3 regions of the Streptomyces sp. SCPE 10 genome follow, and region 3 is predicted to be linked to each of the others. Evidence: riboswitches for the same ligand, from Rfam matches in the RefSeq annotation. Region 3 holds a riboswitch; each other region holds the start of a gene.
The links. Region 3 has a riboswitch for S-adenosylmethionine ahead of ACSP97_RS29515 (IclR family transcriptional regulator). Riboswitches for the same ligand answer to the same signal wherever they lie in the genome.
Positions count from the first base shown of each region.

Region 1: it holds a riboswitch for S-adenosylmethionine, as region 3 does, so the genes downstream of both, ACSP97_RS10685 (aminotransferase class V-fold PLP-dependent enzyme) here and ACSP97_RS29515 (IclR family transcriptional regulator) in region 3, are expected to answer to the same signal.
Region 2: it holds a riboswitch for S-adenosylmethionine, as region 3 does, so the genes downstream of both, thrC (threonine synthase) here and ACSP97_RS29515 (IclR family transcriptional regulator) in region 3, are expected to answer to the same signal.

Region 1 is NZ_CP197069.1:2,268,456-2,272,658, reverse strand. Features, by position in the region: gene qcrB (cytochrome bc1 complex cytochrome b subunit) at 1-7, shown strand, start outside; gene trpD (anthranilate phosphoribosyltransferase) at 125-1,189, shown strand; SAM riboswitch class IV at 1,262-1,378, shown strand; gene ACSP97_RS10685 (aminotransferase class V-fold PLP-dependent enzyme) at 1,523-2,884, shown strand; gene ACSP97_RS10680 (Lrp/AsnC family transcriptional regulator) at 2,923-3,204, opposite strand; gene ACSP97_RS10675 (rhomboid family intramembrane serine protease) at 3,201-3,986, opposite strand; gene ACSP97_RS10670 (hypothetical protein) at 4,140-4,203, shown strand, end outside.
Region 2 is NZ_CP197069.1:3,568,242-3,572,444, reverse strand. Features, by position in the region: gene ACSP97_RS16590 (alpha,alpha-trehalose-phosphate synthase (UDP-forming)) at 1-1,101, opposite strand, end outside; gene ACSP97_RS16585 (glucosyl-3-phosphoglycerate synthase) at 1,184-2,128, opposite strand; SAM riboswitch class I at 2,272-2,415, shown strand; gene thrC (threonine synthase) at 2,434-3,717, shown strand; gene ACSP97_RS16575 (MoaD/ThiS family protein) at 3,714-3,992, shown strand.
Region 3 is NZ_CP197069.1:6,426,536-6,430,738, reverse strand. Features, by position in the region: gene ACSP97_RS29530 (sodium/solute symporter) at 1-689, shown strand, start outside; gene ACSP97_RS29525 (acetate uptake transporter) at 951-1,583, shown strand; gene ACSP97_RS29520 (hypothetical protein) at 1,610-1,741, shown strand; SAM riboswitch class I at 1,939-2,079, shown strand; partial or broken gene ACSP97_RS29515 (IclR family transcriptional regulator) at 2,276-2,989, shown strand; gene ACSP97_RS29510 (2'-5' RNA ligase family protein) at 3,079-3,741, shown strand; gene ACSP97_RS29505 (TetR/AcrR family transcriptional regulator) at 3,912-4,203, opposite strand, start outside.

The sequences.
Region 1 (4,203 bases), 4.2 Mb from region 3:
CCACTGATCCCGCGTCGCCACGCCACCGAAGGGCCCCGTCCGCACCGCGGACGGGGCCCTTCCCCGTGTCCCGGCTCGATAGGGTGGGGTACGAATGACCACCACTGTGCACGAGGAGCGGCTGATGATCGCTGTGACCCCCGCTGGAGGCGACACCGCGGCGGGCCGCTCCTGGCCCGTCCTGCTGAACGGCCTGCTGACCGGCCAGGACCTGTCCGCCGACGACACGGCCTGGGCGATGGACCTGATCATGCGCGGCGAGGCGACCGACGCGCAGATCGCCGGGTTCATGGTCGCGCTGCGCGCCAAGGGCGAGACGGTGGAGGAGATCTCCGGCCTGGTGCGCACCATGTACGAGCACGCCAACGTGATCGAGGTGCCGGGGCCCGCCGTCGACATCGTCGGCACCGGCGGCGACGGCGCCAAGACCGTCAACATCTCCACGATGTCCTCGATCGTGGTCGCGGGCACCGGCGCCAAGGTCGTCAAGCACGGCAACCGCGCCGCCTCCTCCGCCTCCGGCTCCTCCGACGTGCTGGAGAAGCTGGGCGTCAACCTCCAGCTGACCCCGAAGCGGGTGGCCGAGGTCGCCGAGGAGGCCGGTATCACCATCTGCTTCGCGGTGAAGTTCCACCCCTCGCTGCGTCATGTCGCCGCCGCGCGCGGGCAGTTGGGGATCCGCACCACCTTCAATGTGCTCGGCCCGCTGACCAACCCGGCCAAGGTGCGCGCGCAGGCGGTGGGCGTCGCCGATCCGCGCATGGCGCCCGTGGTGGCCGGCGTCTTCGCCGAGCGGGGCAACTCCGCGCTGGTCTTCCGGGGCGACGACGGCCTGGACGAGCTGACGGTCACCGACACCTCCCGGGTGTGGGTGGTGCGGGACGGCAAGGTCACCGAGGAGGTCTTCGACCCCCGGGACGTCGGCATCGACATCGTCCCCGTGGACGCCCTGCGCGGCGCGGACGCCTCCTACAACGCGGAGGTCGCCCGCCGGGTGCTCGACGGCGAGCGGGGCGCGGTGCGCGACGCGGTGCTGCTGAACTCGGCGGCGGCCCTGGTGGCCCTGGAGCCGTCCGACGCCCCGCTCACCGAGCAGCTGCGCGCACAGATGGCCCGGGCGGCCGAGTCCATCGACTCGGGCGCGGCCAAGCGGACGCTGGAGCGCTGGGTGGCGGCCAGCAACGCCTGAGACGCGGTTGATCGTCCCGCGATCCGGACACGGGTTGCGGGGCGATCATCCCTTCGCGTAATTTCCCTACCAGGTCATGAGTGACAGTCATGAGGCCCCGGCCGACTGTCCGGCAACCCTCCGTCCGTGGCGGGGTGCCCCGGGTGAGGACCAGGTCGTAGGCAGCGAGGTCTACGGCAAGCGCGGACCCCTCGAACCCAGGGGTCCTGGTCGTACGAGGGAGCCTTCCGTGAGCAAGCGAATGCGCTAGGGCCGCAGAGCCCCGCCTCCGCGTACCCCTTTCACCTTCTTCCCGTACGTCCCTGCGGCGTACGTCCTCACGGGAGTCACCCCATGTCTCACTCCAGCGCTGTCGCCGACCCGTCGATTTGCTCCCCGCTGCCCGTTCTGGGGCGGGATGTCACCGTTCCGCTCGTCACGGGCGGCGAAGTCACTTACGCGGCCCTCGACTACGCGGCCAGCGCCCCCGCCCTCCAGCGCGTCTGGGACGACGTCGCCGCCTACGCGCCCTACTACGGCAGTGTCCACCGGGGCGCCGGCTACCTCTCCCAGCTCTCCACCGACCTGTTCGAGAACGCCCGCCGCACGGTCGCCGGCTTCCTCGGCTGCCGGGCCGACGACCAGGTGGTCTTCACCCGCTCCACCACGGACTCGCTGAACCTGCTGGCCCGGGCGCTCCCGGCCGACTGCCGCGTCTTCGTCTTCGAGACCGAGCACCATGCCTCCCTGCTGCCCTGGCCGGACTCCCGGGTCACCTACCTCGACGCCCCGCGCACCCCGCAGCAGGCGGTGCGGACGCTGGAGCGGGCCCTGGCCGACCGGGACCCGTACGGCCCGGCCCTGGTCTGCGTCACCGGTGCCTCCAACGTCACCGGCGAGCTGTGGCCGGTGCGCGAGCTGGCCGCCGCCGCGCACGCGCACGGCGCCCGGATCGTCCTGGACGCCGCCCAGCTGGCCCCGCACCACCCCGTGGACATCGCCGACCTGGACGTCGACTGGGTCGCCTTCTCCGGGCACAAGCTGTACGCCCCCTTCGGCGCGGGCGTGCTGGCCGGCCGCGCCGACTGGCTGCGGGCCGCCGAGCCGTACCTCGCGGGCGGCGGCGCCAGCCGCAGGGTCACCCGGCGCACCGACGGGGGAGTGGACGTGGAGTGGCACGAGAGTGCCGCCCGGCACGAGGCGGGCTCCCCGAACGTCATCGGCGCCTACGCCGTCGCCTCGGCCTGCAAGGCGCTCACCGAGGCCGGCTGGACGGACCTGGTCGCGCGCGAGCAACGGCTGATCGAGCGGGTCCGCACGGGCCTCGCCGGGATTCCGCAGGTCAGGGTGTTGTCCCTGTTCGGGGACGACGCTCCGCGGGTCGGCGTGATCTCCTTCGTGGTGGAGGGCTGGAACAGCTCCCACTTCGCGGCCGTCCTGTCCGCCGAGTACGGCATCGGCGTCCGCGACGGCCTGTTCTGCGCCCACCCGCTGGTGCGCACCCTGCTCGGCACCGACCCCCAGACCCAGGGCGAGTGCGGTGCCCCCGAGGCCGCCCCCGGCGAGAAGTCCCTCAACGCCATCCGTGTGAGCTTCGGCGCGGGCACCCCCGACGAGCACGTCGAGCGCTTCCTCACGGCGGTGCGGGAGCTGGTGACCGAGGGTGCCAAGTGGACGTACCGCACGGAGGACGGCCGCTGCGTCCCGGCGGTGTGAGGGGTCCGGCGGGACCTGGTGGGGCGGCTTTCAGACGGTCAGGAGTCCAGCCCGATCGCGAAGGCCGCCTCCAGGTCGTGCTGGGAGTACGTACGGAACGCCACATGCGTGTCGGTCCCCTCGACCCCGGGGATCTTGCTGATCCGGCCCGGGATCACCTCGGCCAGGTCGTCGTGCCGCCGCACCCGCACCATGGCGATCAGGTCGTAGGTGCCGGTCACGGAGAACACCTCGCTCACCGACTCCAGCGCGGCGATCTGCTCGGCGATCTCGGGGATCCGGTCCACGCTGGTCTTGATGAGGACGATCGCGGTGATCACGGCTGGTTCTCTCCCTCGGGTGCCGGAGCGGGTGCGGTTTTCACTCTAGCCCGCCCGTCTCCCGCCACCGCCCTCCCGAGGCCGCCCTCGCGACCCCGCCGTCCCCCGTACCGCACCCACGCGTAGCCGAATCCCACGCCGAACCCCACCAGGTGCGCCAGATACGCCACCCCCGGCCCCTGCACCGACCGTCCCGCCGCCACCCACTGCAATGCCACCCAGAACGGCAGTACGACCCACGCCGGGAACCGCAGCGGCAGGAAGAAGAGGAACGGCAGGAGACTGGTGACACGGGCGCGCGGGAACAGGAAGAGAAACGCACCGAGCACCGCCGAGATCGCCCCCGACGCGCCCACCAGCGACTGCTCGGAGGTGGCGTTGGCCGCCGCGTACCCCAGCAGCGCCAGGTAGCCGCAGCCGACGTAGAAGAGGGTGAACTCCACGCGGCCCATCCGCTCCTCGGTCAGCACGCCGAAGACGAGGAGGAAGAGCATGTTGCCCAGCAGATGCACCCAGTTGCCGTGCAGGAACAGGGCGGTGACCGGGGAGAGCGCGTGTGCCGCGGGGGCGGCGAACAGCTCCGCCGGGACCACGCCCCAGTGGCGGAAGTACACCCGCTGCGTGTCGAGCAGCGCATACCCGGTGCCGTATCCGGGGACGATCCCGGACGCCGGGCTCAGTACGAAGATCAGACAGCACAGGGCGATGAGGCCGTACGTCGTCGGCGCGGCCCTGAGCGCCCTGAAGGTCCTGCCGGCCGCCGTGCTCCACTCGCTGATCATGAATACAGAGCATGACGTAACCGGACGCAAGCTGACATACCGCCTCGCCGCCGTGAACGGACGGGCGGCGAGCACCCGCCAGGCCGTAGGGTTACGAGCCACACGCGTCGGCCGCCGGCGCGGTCCGACCCGAGAAGGAAGCGAACAGGCACGATGACGGTTCCCCTGCCGACCGCCACGACGCGATGGCGCTGCACCCTCTGCGGAAACCTCACCC
Region 2 (4,203 bases), 2.9 Mb from region 3:
GGCCAGCGAGCGGGCGAAGTCGTCCTTCACATGGAGCACCACCGGCGTCCAACCGTCCGTGCCGTAGCGCTCGTTGATCTCCTCGGCGACCCGGCGCACCTGTTCCGTGTACTCCCGGTAGACGGCCAGGTCCTGCCGGGACGGGTACGCGAACGCCACATGGACGACCCGCTCGCGCCACTCGGGGTGCTCGTCCAGCAGCTGCCGGTACGCCAGCAGCCCGCGCACGATGTTCTTGGACAGCTCGGTGCGGTCCACCCGGACGATCGTCCGGCGGCCCTCGCCGATCTCCGCCCGCAGCGCCGCCATCCGCTCGTCCACGTCCGCCTCGTGCGACCGCGCGCGCAGGAAGTCGGCGTCCGCGCCGAGCCCGTGCACCCCGATCCGGGTGCCGGTGGGAATCCCGGGCCCCAGCACCGCGTGGCAGCATTCGGTGAACGCGTCCGCCCACCGCTGCGTGAGGAACGCCGCCCGGTCCGCGCCCAGGATGCCGGTCAGCAGCTCGGCCGCGATGTCGTCCGGCAGCAGCCGGAAGTACTCCGCCGGGGCCCACGGCGTGTGCGAGAAGTGGCCGATGCGCAGATCGGGGCGGAGCCGGCGGAGCATCCGCGGGGCGAGCGCCAGGTGGTAGTCCTGGATCAGCACCGCCGCACCCTCGGCCGCCTCCTGGGCGAGCGCCTCGGCGAACGCCCGGTTGTAGGCCTCGTACGCCGCCCACTGCCGCCGGAACCCGGCGTCGAAGACGGGTTCGAGCGGCGTCTGGTAGAGCATGTGGTGCACGAACCAGAGGACCGAGTTGGCGATGCCGTTGTACGCGTCGGCGAAGACCTCCGCGTCGATGTCGAGCATCCGCACCCGCTGACCGCCGGTGTCGGCGACCGGCAGCAGCCCGCCGTCCGCGCGCCGGGCGGCCGCCCGGTCGCCGTCGCCCAGCGCGGCGCACACCCACACCGCGTTCGCCTCCGGCCCGATGGCCGAAAGGCCGGAGACCAGACCGCCGCCGCCCCGCTTGGGACGCAGCGCCCCGCCCTCGCCGACCGTGTACGAAACCGGGCCGCGATTGGACGCGACCAGCACCTCAGCACCGTGCGTGGAAGCCATGGTCCTCAACCTAGCCCGGCCCGGAAACACTCAAACGTACGGACGTCCCGGAAAGCGGCCCTGAACAGCCGTGCCTCCGGTTTCACGCCACCCGGCGGCGGGCGTACTCGGTGATCTCGGTCATCGGCGGGCGCTCCTCGGTGTCCACCGCGTAGGTGCGCGGCTCGAAGCCCGTCACCCCCCGCTCGAACTGGGTGAGCGAGGGCCGCACCAGATGGCCCCGGGCCAGCCGCAGCTGGGCGGTGCGGTAGATGGCCGCCGCCATCCGGCCGAGCGCCTGCCCGTCCTGGTGCCGGTGCTTGCGCACCCCCACGTCCACCTGGGCCAGCGCGTCCAGGCCCACCAGGTGCAGGGCGTCCACCAGCATGCCCAGCTCCACCCCGTACCCCACCGGGAACGGCAGCCGCTCCAGCAGCGAGCGCCGGGCCGCGTACTCCCCGCCCAGCGGCTGCACGAATCCCGCCAGCTGCGGCCAGTGCATGTTCAGCAGCGGGCGCGCCATCAGCTCGGTGACCCGGCCGCCCTGCCCCGCCGACCCGGCGAGCGGCCGGTCGTACATCGCCTTGACCAGCTGTACGTCCGGCTCGGTGAGCAGCGGGCCGACGATCCCGGTGACGAAGTCGGCCGAGAACTCCCGCAGGTCCGCGTCGACGAAGCAGATGACGTCCCCGGTGGCGACGAGCAGCGAGCGCCACAGCACCTCGCCCTTGCCCGGGACGGCGGGTATCCGGGGCAGGATCGCGTCGCGGTGCACCACCCGCGCGCCCGCCGCGGCCGCCACCTCGGAGGTGCGGTCGGTGGACCCGGAGTCGATCACCAGCACCTCGTCGACCAGCGGGACCCGCTCCACCAGCTCGCGCCGGATCACGGCGACGATCTCGCCGACGGTCTCCTCCTCGTCGAGCGCGGGCAGGACCACGCTGACCGTCTGGCCCGTGCGCTGCTTGGCCGCCAGGAGCTGGTGCAGCGGCCGATCGTGCACGGACCAGGAGCGGTCGCTCAGCCAGCGCTCGACTTCTTCCAGCACGGTCCCGGACTCCTCACGGTTGTCTCGCGGTACGGACGACTATCTCAACTGTCCATGCCTTCGGTTACAGTCTTGAACAACGCCGATGACCATCGCATGTCGGGGGTCCACGCGCGCCGACAACCGCATACACAACCGAATACCGCTCATCCAGAGGGGCAGAGGGACACGGCCCGATGAAGCCCCGGCAACCCTCCAGCCGGTCTCGTCTTCGAACAGCGAGGCTCCCGGCTAGGGAAGGTGCCAAATCCGTCTCGCGGCGAGATGCGTCGCGAGGAAGATGAGGAGAAAGGGCCTCGCCTCTCATGGCTGTGCAGACAGTTGCCTCCACCGGCAGTTCCACCGTCGACCTCGGCCCCGCCGCCGCCCTGAGCTGTCGGGAATGCGGCCACCGCGTCCCGCTCGGCCCGGTCTTCGCCTGCGAGGAGTGTTTCGGGCCGCTGGAGATCGCCTACGACTTCTCCGGCTACGACACCGAGGAACTGCGGGCGCGCATCGAAAGCGGCCCCGCCAACATCTGGCGCTACGCCCCGCTGCTGCCCGTCCCGGCGAACGTGGCCGACAAGCCGAACATCAACCCCGGCTGGACCAAGCTCGTCAAGGCGGACAACCTCGCCCGCGAACTCGGCGTCACCGGCGGCCTGTACGTCAAGGACGACTCCGGCAACCCGACCCACTCCTTCAAGGACCGGGTGGTCGCGCAGGCACTGGAGGCCGCGCGCGCCTTCGGCTTCACCACCCTGTCCTGCTCCTCCACCGGCAACCTGGCCGGCGCCGTCGGCGCCGCCGCCGCCCGCGCCGGCTTCCGCTCCTGCGTGTTCATCCCGCACGACCTGGAGCAGGGCAAGGTCGTCATGGCCGCGGTCTACGGCGGCGAGCTCGTCGGCATCGAGGGCAACTACGACGACGTGAACCGCTTCTGCTCCGAGCTGATCGGCGACCCGGCCGGCGAGGGCTGGGGCTTCGTCAACGTCAATCTGCGCCCCTACTACGCGGAGGGCTCCAAGACCCTGGCGTACGAGATCTGCGAGCAGCTCGGCTGGCGGCTGCCCGACCAGATCGTGGTCCCGATCGCCTCCGGCTCCCAGCTCACCAAGATCGACAAGGGGCTCCAGGAGCTGATCAAGCTGGGGCTCGTGGAGGACCGGCCGTACAAGATCTTCGGTGCCCAGGCCGAGGGCTGCTCGCCGGTGTCGACGGCCTTCAAGGCGGGCCACGACGTCGTGCGGCCGCAGAAGCCGGACACCATCGCCAAGTCCCTCGCCATCGGCAACCCGGCCGACGGGCCCTACGTCCTGGACATCGCCCGGCGCACCGGCGGCGCCGTGGAGGACGTGACGGACGAGCAGGTCGTCGCCGCGATCAAGCTGCTGGCCCGGACCGAGGGCATCTTCGCCGAGACCGCGGGCGGGGTGACCGTCGGCGTGACGAAGAAGCTGATCGAGGACGGCGTCCTCGACCCGTCGAAGACCACCGTCGTCCTCAACACCGGCGACGGTCTGAAGACCCTCGACGCGGTGGCCGGCACCGGCCTGACCGCCACCATCCGCCCGACCCTGGACTCCTTCCGAGAGGCTGGCCTCGCATGAGCGTGACCGTTCGCATCCCCACCATCCTGCGCACCTACACCGGCGGCCGGGCCGAGGTGGCGGCCGAGGGCGCCACCCTCGCCGAGGTCATCGAGGACCTGGAGAAGAACCACACCGGGATCGCCGCCCGCGTCCTGGACGACCAGGGCAAGCTGCGCCGGTTCGTGAACGTCTACGTGAACGACGACGACGTCCGCTTCGAGCAGGGCCTGGAGACCGTCACCCCGGACGGCGCGGGTATCTCGATCATTCCGGCGGTCGCCGGCGGCTGCTGACCGAATGACCGATCATTACCTTCGGTAAGGACGGTTACGGAAGGTTCATCGGATTGCCCTCTCCGTGAGAGAAGCGGAGGGGGCAATTCTGTGTGATTGAGCGCGGTACAGTTGGGGAACACGCCCCGGATCACCGCGGGGATGCCCTCGATTCCTCACCGCGAGCCCGATAAGAAGTAGCCAAAGTGCACGGGTTTTCCGCGGCTTTTGT
Region 3 (4,203 bases):
CGGACCTGGCCGCGGCGGGCCGGGCGGACACCGAGGTGCTGCGGCTGCCCGGCCTCCTGGTGCCGGGCGCCGGCGGCCGGCTGCTGGCGGCGCTGGTGGTCGCGGGGGCCTTCGCCGCGTTCCTGTCGACCTGTTCCGGGCTGGCCCTGTCCGTGGCCGCGGTGCTGTCGCAGGACCTGTTCGGCGGGGACGTACGGGGATTCCGGCGGGCCGCCGCGCCGGCCGTCCTGGTGCCCTGCGCCATCGCGCTGCTGCTGTCGGGGAACGGCATGTCCGTCGCCCACGAAGTGGGCCTGATCTTCTCGGTGGCCGCCTCCACGTTCTGTCCGCTGCTGGTGCTGGGCATCTGGTGGCGGCGGCTGACCGCGGCCGGAGCCGTCGCCGGGATGCTGGTCGGCGGCGGGCTGTCCGCGGCGGCCCTCACCCTCACGCTGCTGGGGGTTGGCGGACCGGGCTGGGTGGGGGCCCTGCTCGCCGAGCCCGCCGCCTGGAGCGTTCCGGCGGCGTTCCTGACCATGGTCGGCGTCTCCCTGCTCACGCCCGGCAGGGTGCCCGCGACGGCCTCCGTGCTGCTGGCCCGGCTGCACCTGCCGGAGGCGCTGGCGGCGGGACCGGCCGACCGCTCGGCCACGGCCGGCGACCGTTCGTCTCCCGGCGCCGTCCGTTCGTCGCTCGACGGCCACCACTGATCGACAAGTCCCGTACGGGGGCTCCCCGGCGGGGCGGGTGTGCCGCACAGTAACCGACCGGGGGAAAGGCACCGGCACGGGACGGCCGGCGGCGCTCCCCGACCGGGAACGGCGACCCGTCCCGTCCGCGCACCCGCGCTCCGGACCGGCCCGCGGCCCGGCCCGCACCGCCCGTGCGCCGTCGCGCCCGCACCGCCTCCCTCCCGGACCACCTCGCTCCCGGACCCGCGTCCGAGCCCTCCTCGACCCAAGGACCGCACCATGACCGACACCCAGACGCCCGGCACCGACGAGCGGACCCCGGCGAGCCCCGCGGCCCCGCGGCCGCAGATCGCCGACCCCGGCCCGCTGGGCCTGGCGGCCTTCGCCCTCACCACCTTCGTGCTCTCCGTCTTCAACGCGGGCCTGATCAAGGACGGCGCCCTGGAGGCCGTGGTGCTGCCGCTCGCCCTCTGGTACGGGGGCATCGCGCAAGTGCTCGCCGGGATGTGGGAGTTCCGCAAGAACAACACCTTCGGCGCCGTGGCCTTCACCTCCTACGGCAGCTTCTGGCTCTCCTTCGCGGCCTACGTGCGGTTCGTCGCCCCGAAGCTGCCGGCCGCCCACGCCTACCAGGCCACCGGCCTGTTCCTGCTGGCCTGGGCCGTCTTCACCCTCTACATGACGGTCGTGGCAACCCGGATCAACGCTGTCCTGCTCGCCGTGTTCACGGCGCTGTCGCTGACCTTCGTCCTGCTCGCCGCCGGGGAGCTGGGGCAGAGCACGGGCGTCTCGCACGCGGGCGGCTGGGCGGGGCTGCTCACCGCGCTGCTGGCCTGGTACGGCTCGTTCGCCGGCGTGGCCAACGCCACCTGGAAGGACAAGTCCCTGCCCACCTGGCCGCTCGCCGGCTGAGTCCGCCACCGGCGCACACCCGACCGATGGGCAGCACCCTGCGCCGCCTCCTGCGCGACGTCGCCGAAAACCGCCAACTCGGCGACGTCCTCACCCTCACCGACTCCAGCGTCATGAACCTCATCCAGTACGAGCCTCCCACCACCAGCGGGGACTGAGCGGCGGTCGAGCCGCATGTCCTTCCCCTCGCGCGCGACTTGGGCAGACGCACCGTCGAGCGTGGCACCGCGCACCTGCATCCCGGCGGTCGATCGGCACGGAAGCGGCAGAACCTGACCGGTTGCCAGGGCCGGGGGTTCGATCGCCGAGGACTCCCCCGGTTCGGCAGGCCGGGGCGTCTTGTAAGGTTGCTCCCGAATCATCCAGAGGGGTGGAGGGACCGGCCCTACGAAGCCCCGGCAACTCCCCGGTCGAGTCGGCGTGCGACACGCGCGTCACCGAGCGGGATCAGTGCCAACTCCGGCCTGTCGCCAACGCGGCGCGGGAAAGATGAGGAGACACGGTGCTCTCTGTGCTGTCCGACGCCCGGGCGCTTCCCGCCCCGGCCCCTCTGTGTACCCGTCTCGTGTCCGGCGCAGGCGATCGGCCGACCCTTCCGGCCTGTCCCCGCTGACCTCACCGCTCCTCGCCGGAGCCCCCCGTGCGCGCGGCCCCACCGGCGCCCGCGGGATTTGAGACTGGAGTACCCATTCATGGAGAAGACGAGCGGCGTGGGCGTGCTCGACAGAGTCGCCCTGATCCTCGGTGCCTTGGAGGCCGGACCCGCCACCCTGGCCGGTCTGGTCACGACCACCGGTCTGACCCGCCCCACCGTGCACCGGATCGCCGTCGCGCTCGAACGCCTCCGCCTGGTCACCCGGGACGCCGGAGGGCGGTTCGCCCTCGGCCCCCGGCTCTCGGAACTGTCGGCCGCCGCCGGCGAGGACCACCTGCTGACCGCCGCGGGCCCGGTCCTCACCCGGCTGCGCGACGCCACCGGCGAGAGCGCCCAGCTCTACCGCAGACAGGGTGACCAGCGCATCTGCGTGGCCGCCGTCGAGCGTCTGGCCGGTCTGCGCGACACCGTTCCCGTCGGGGTCGCCCTGCCCATGCAGGTCGGCTCCGCCGCCCAGGTCCTGCTCGCCTGGGAGGAACCCGAGCGCCTCTACCGCGGCCTGAGGGGAGCCCGCTTCACCGCCACCACCCTCAGCGGCGTACGGCGTCGCGGCTGGGCCCAGTCCGTCGGCGACCGCGAACCCGATGTCGCCTCCGTCTCCGCGCCCGTGCGCGGCCCGTCCGGCCAGGTGGTGGCCGCCGTCTCCGTCTCCGGCCCGATCCAGCGCCTCACCCGCCACCCCGGCGCCCACCTCTCCCGGACCGTCGTCGAGGCGGCCGCCCGTCTCACCGAGGCCCTTCGCCGCCCCGGTACGCCCGAGCGGCGCCCCGCGACGAAGTCCGCCGAAGACGCGGCGGGCGGCACCCTGGAGAAGGGGGTGCCGGCGGGCGAGGAGGCGTGATGCGTACGGACGGCCAGGCGGACGGGGACCGGGTGCGGGCCGCGCCCGTCGGCGTCCTCGACGTGTCCCCGACGGCCCGTACGGCGGTGGCGTGGATCCCGCCGGCGCAGCTGTGGCCGCCGCTCCAGGACATCCGCCGGGAACACGATCCGCAGATCCACCGCTGGCCGCCGCACGTCAACGTGCTCTTCGGCTTCGTCCCGGAGGCCGACTTCGAGCGGGCCGCCCCGCTGCTCGCGGCGGCGGCGGCCGAGGTGCCGGTCTTCACCGCGCGGCTGGCCGGGGTGCGCGCCTTCCGGCACCGGGCGTACTCCACCGTGTGGCTCGACCCGGCCGCGGCGGGCGGGGCACCGTGGGCGGACCTGCACCGCGCACTGCGACATCGGTTCCCGTGCCGCCGCGGGCCGGCCGAGGAGTTCACCCCGCACCTGTCCCTGGGCCGGACCCGCGATCCCCGGCGGGTCTGCACCGACTGCGCCGCCCGGCTCCCCGCCATGGCGGCGACGGTCTGGGAACTCGTCCTGCTCGCACGCGGCGGGCAGGGGCCGATGCGGCCACGGGCCACGGTCGCCCTGGGCACCGGCGAGGTCCGGTGGCTGACCGGCCGCGAGGACGCGGGCCCGGAGGACACGGCATGGCTCGCCGAGATCACCGACCGGTGAGTCGGGAGCCCCGGCCGGGGGCCCGGGGGCCGTGCGGGGTTCCGATCGGTGCCGGGTTCCGGAGGGGGAAAGGTTGCGGTCGGTGCCGGGGCACGGTCGTCACCGGGTGCGGACGGGGCAGTCCCCAAGGGGTTCAAGCCGGTTCGTCCCCACCGGGGATGCGGACCGGCTCACTCCACGGTCGCCAGCAGACGGCGCACCGCCGAACCGGTGCGTTCCCGGTCGCCGGTGGCGAGCAGGTCCAGCAGTGCGCCCCGGAGGGCGGCGAGCACCAGCGTGCGCTGGGCGAGGCCCGCGTCGGTGTCTCGTGTCCGCGGGGGCTGGGCGTCGGCGAGCAGCGCGAGCCAGTCCGCGACCGTGTCGCCCGCGAAACCGGCCCAGGGCCCGTCGGGTTCGACGAGCGACCGGGCGTAACTCTCGACCCAGAGTTTCAGCAGGCCGCGGTGGGCGTCGTCGGACAGC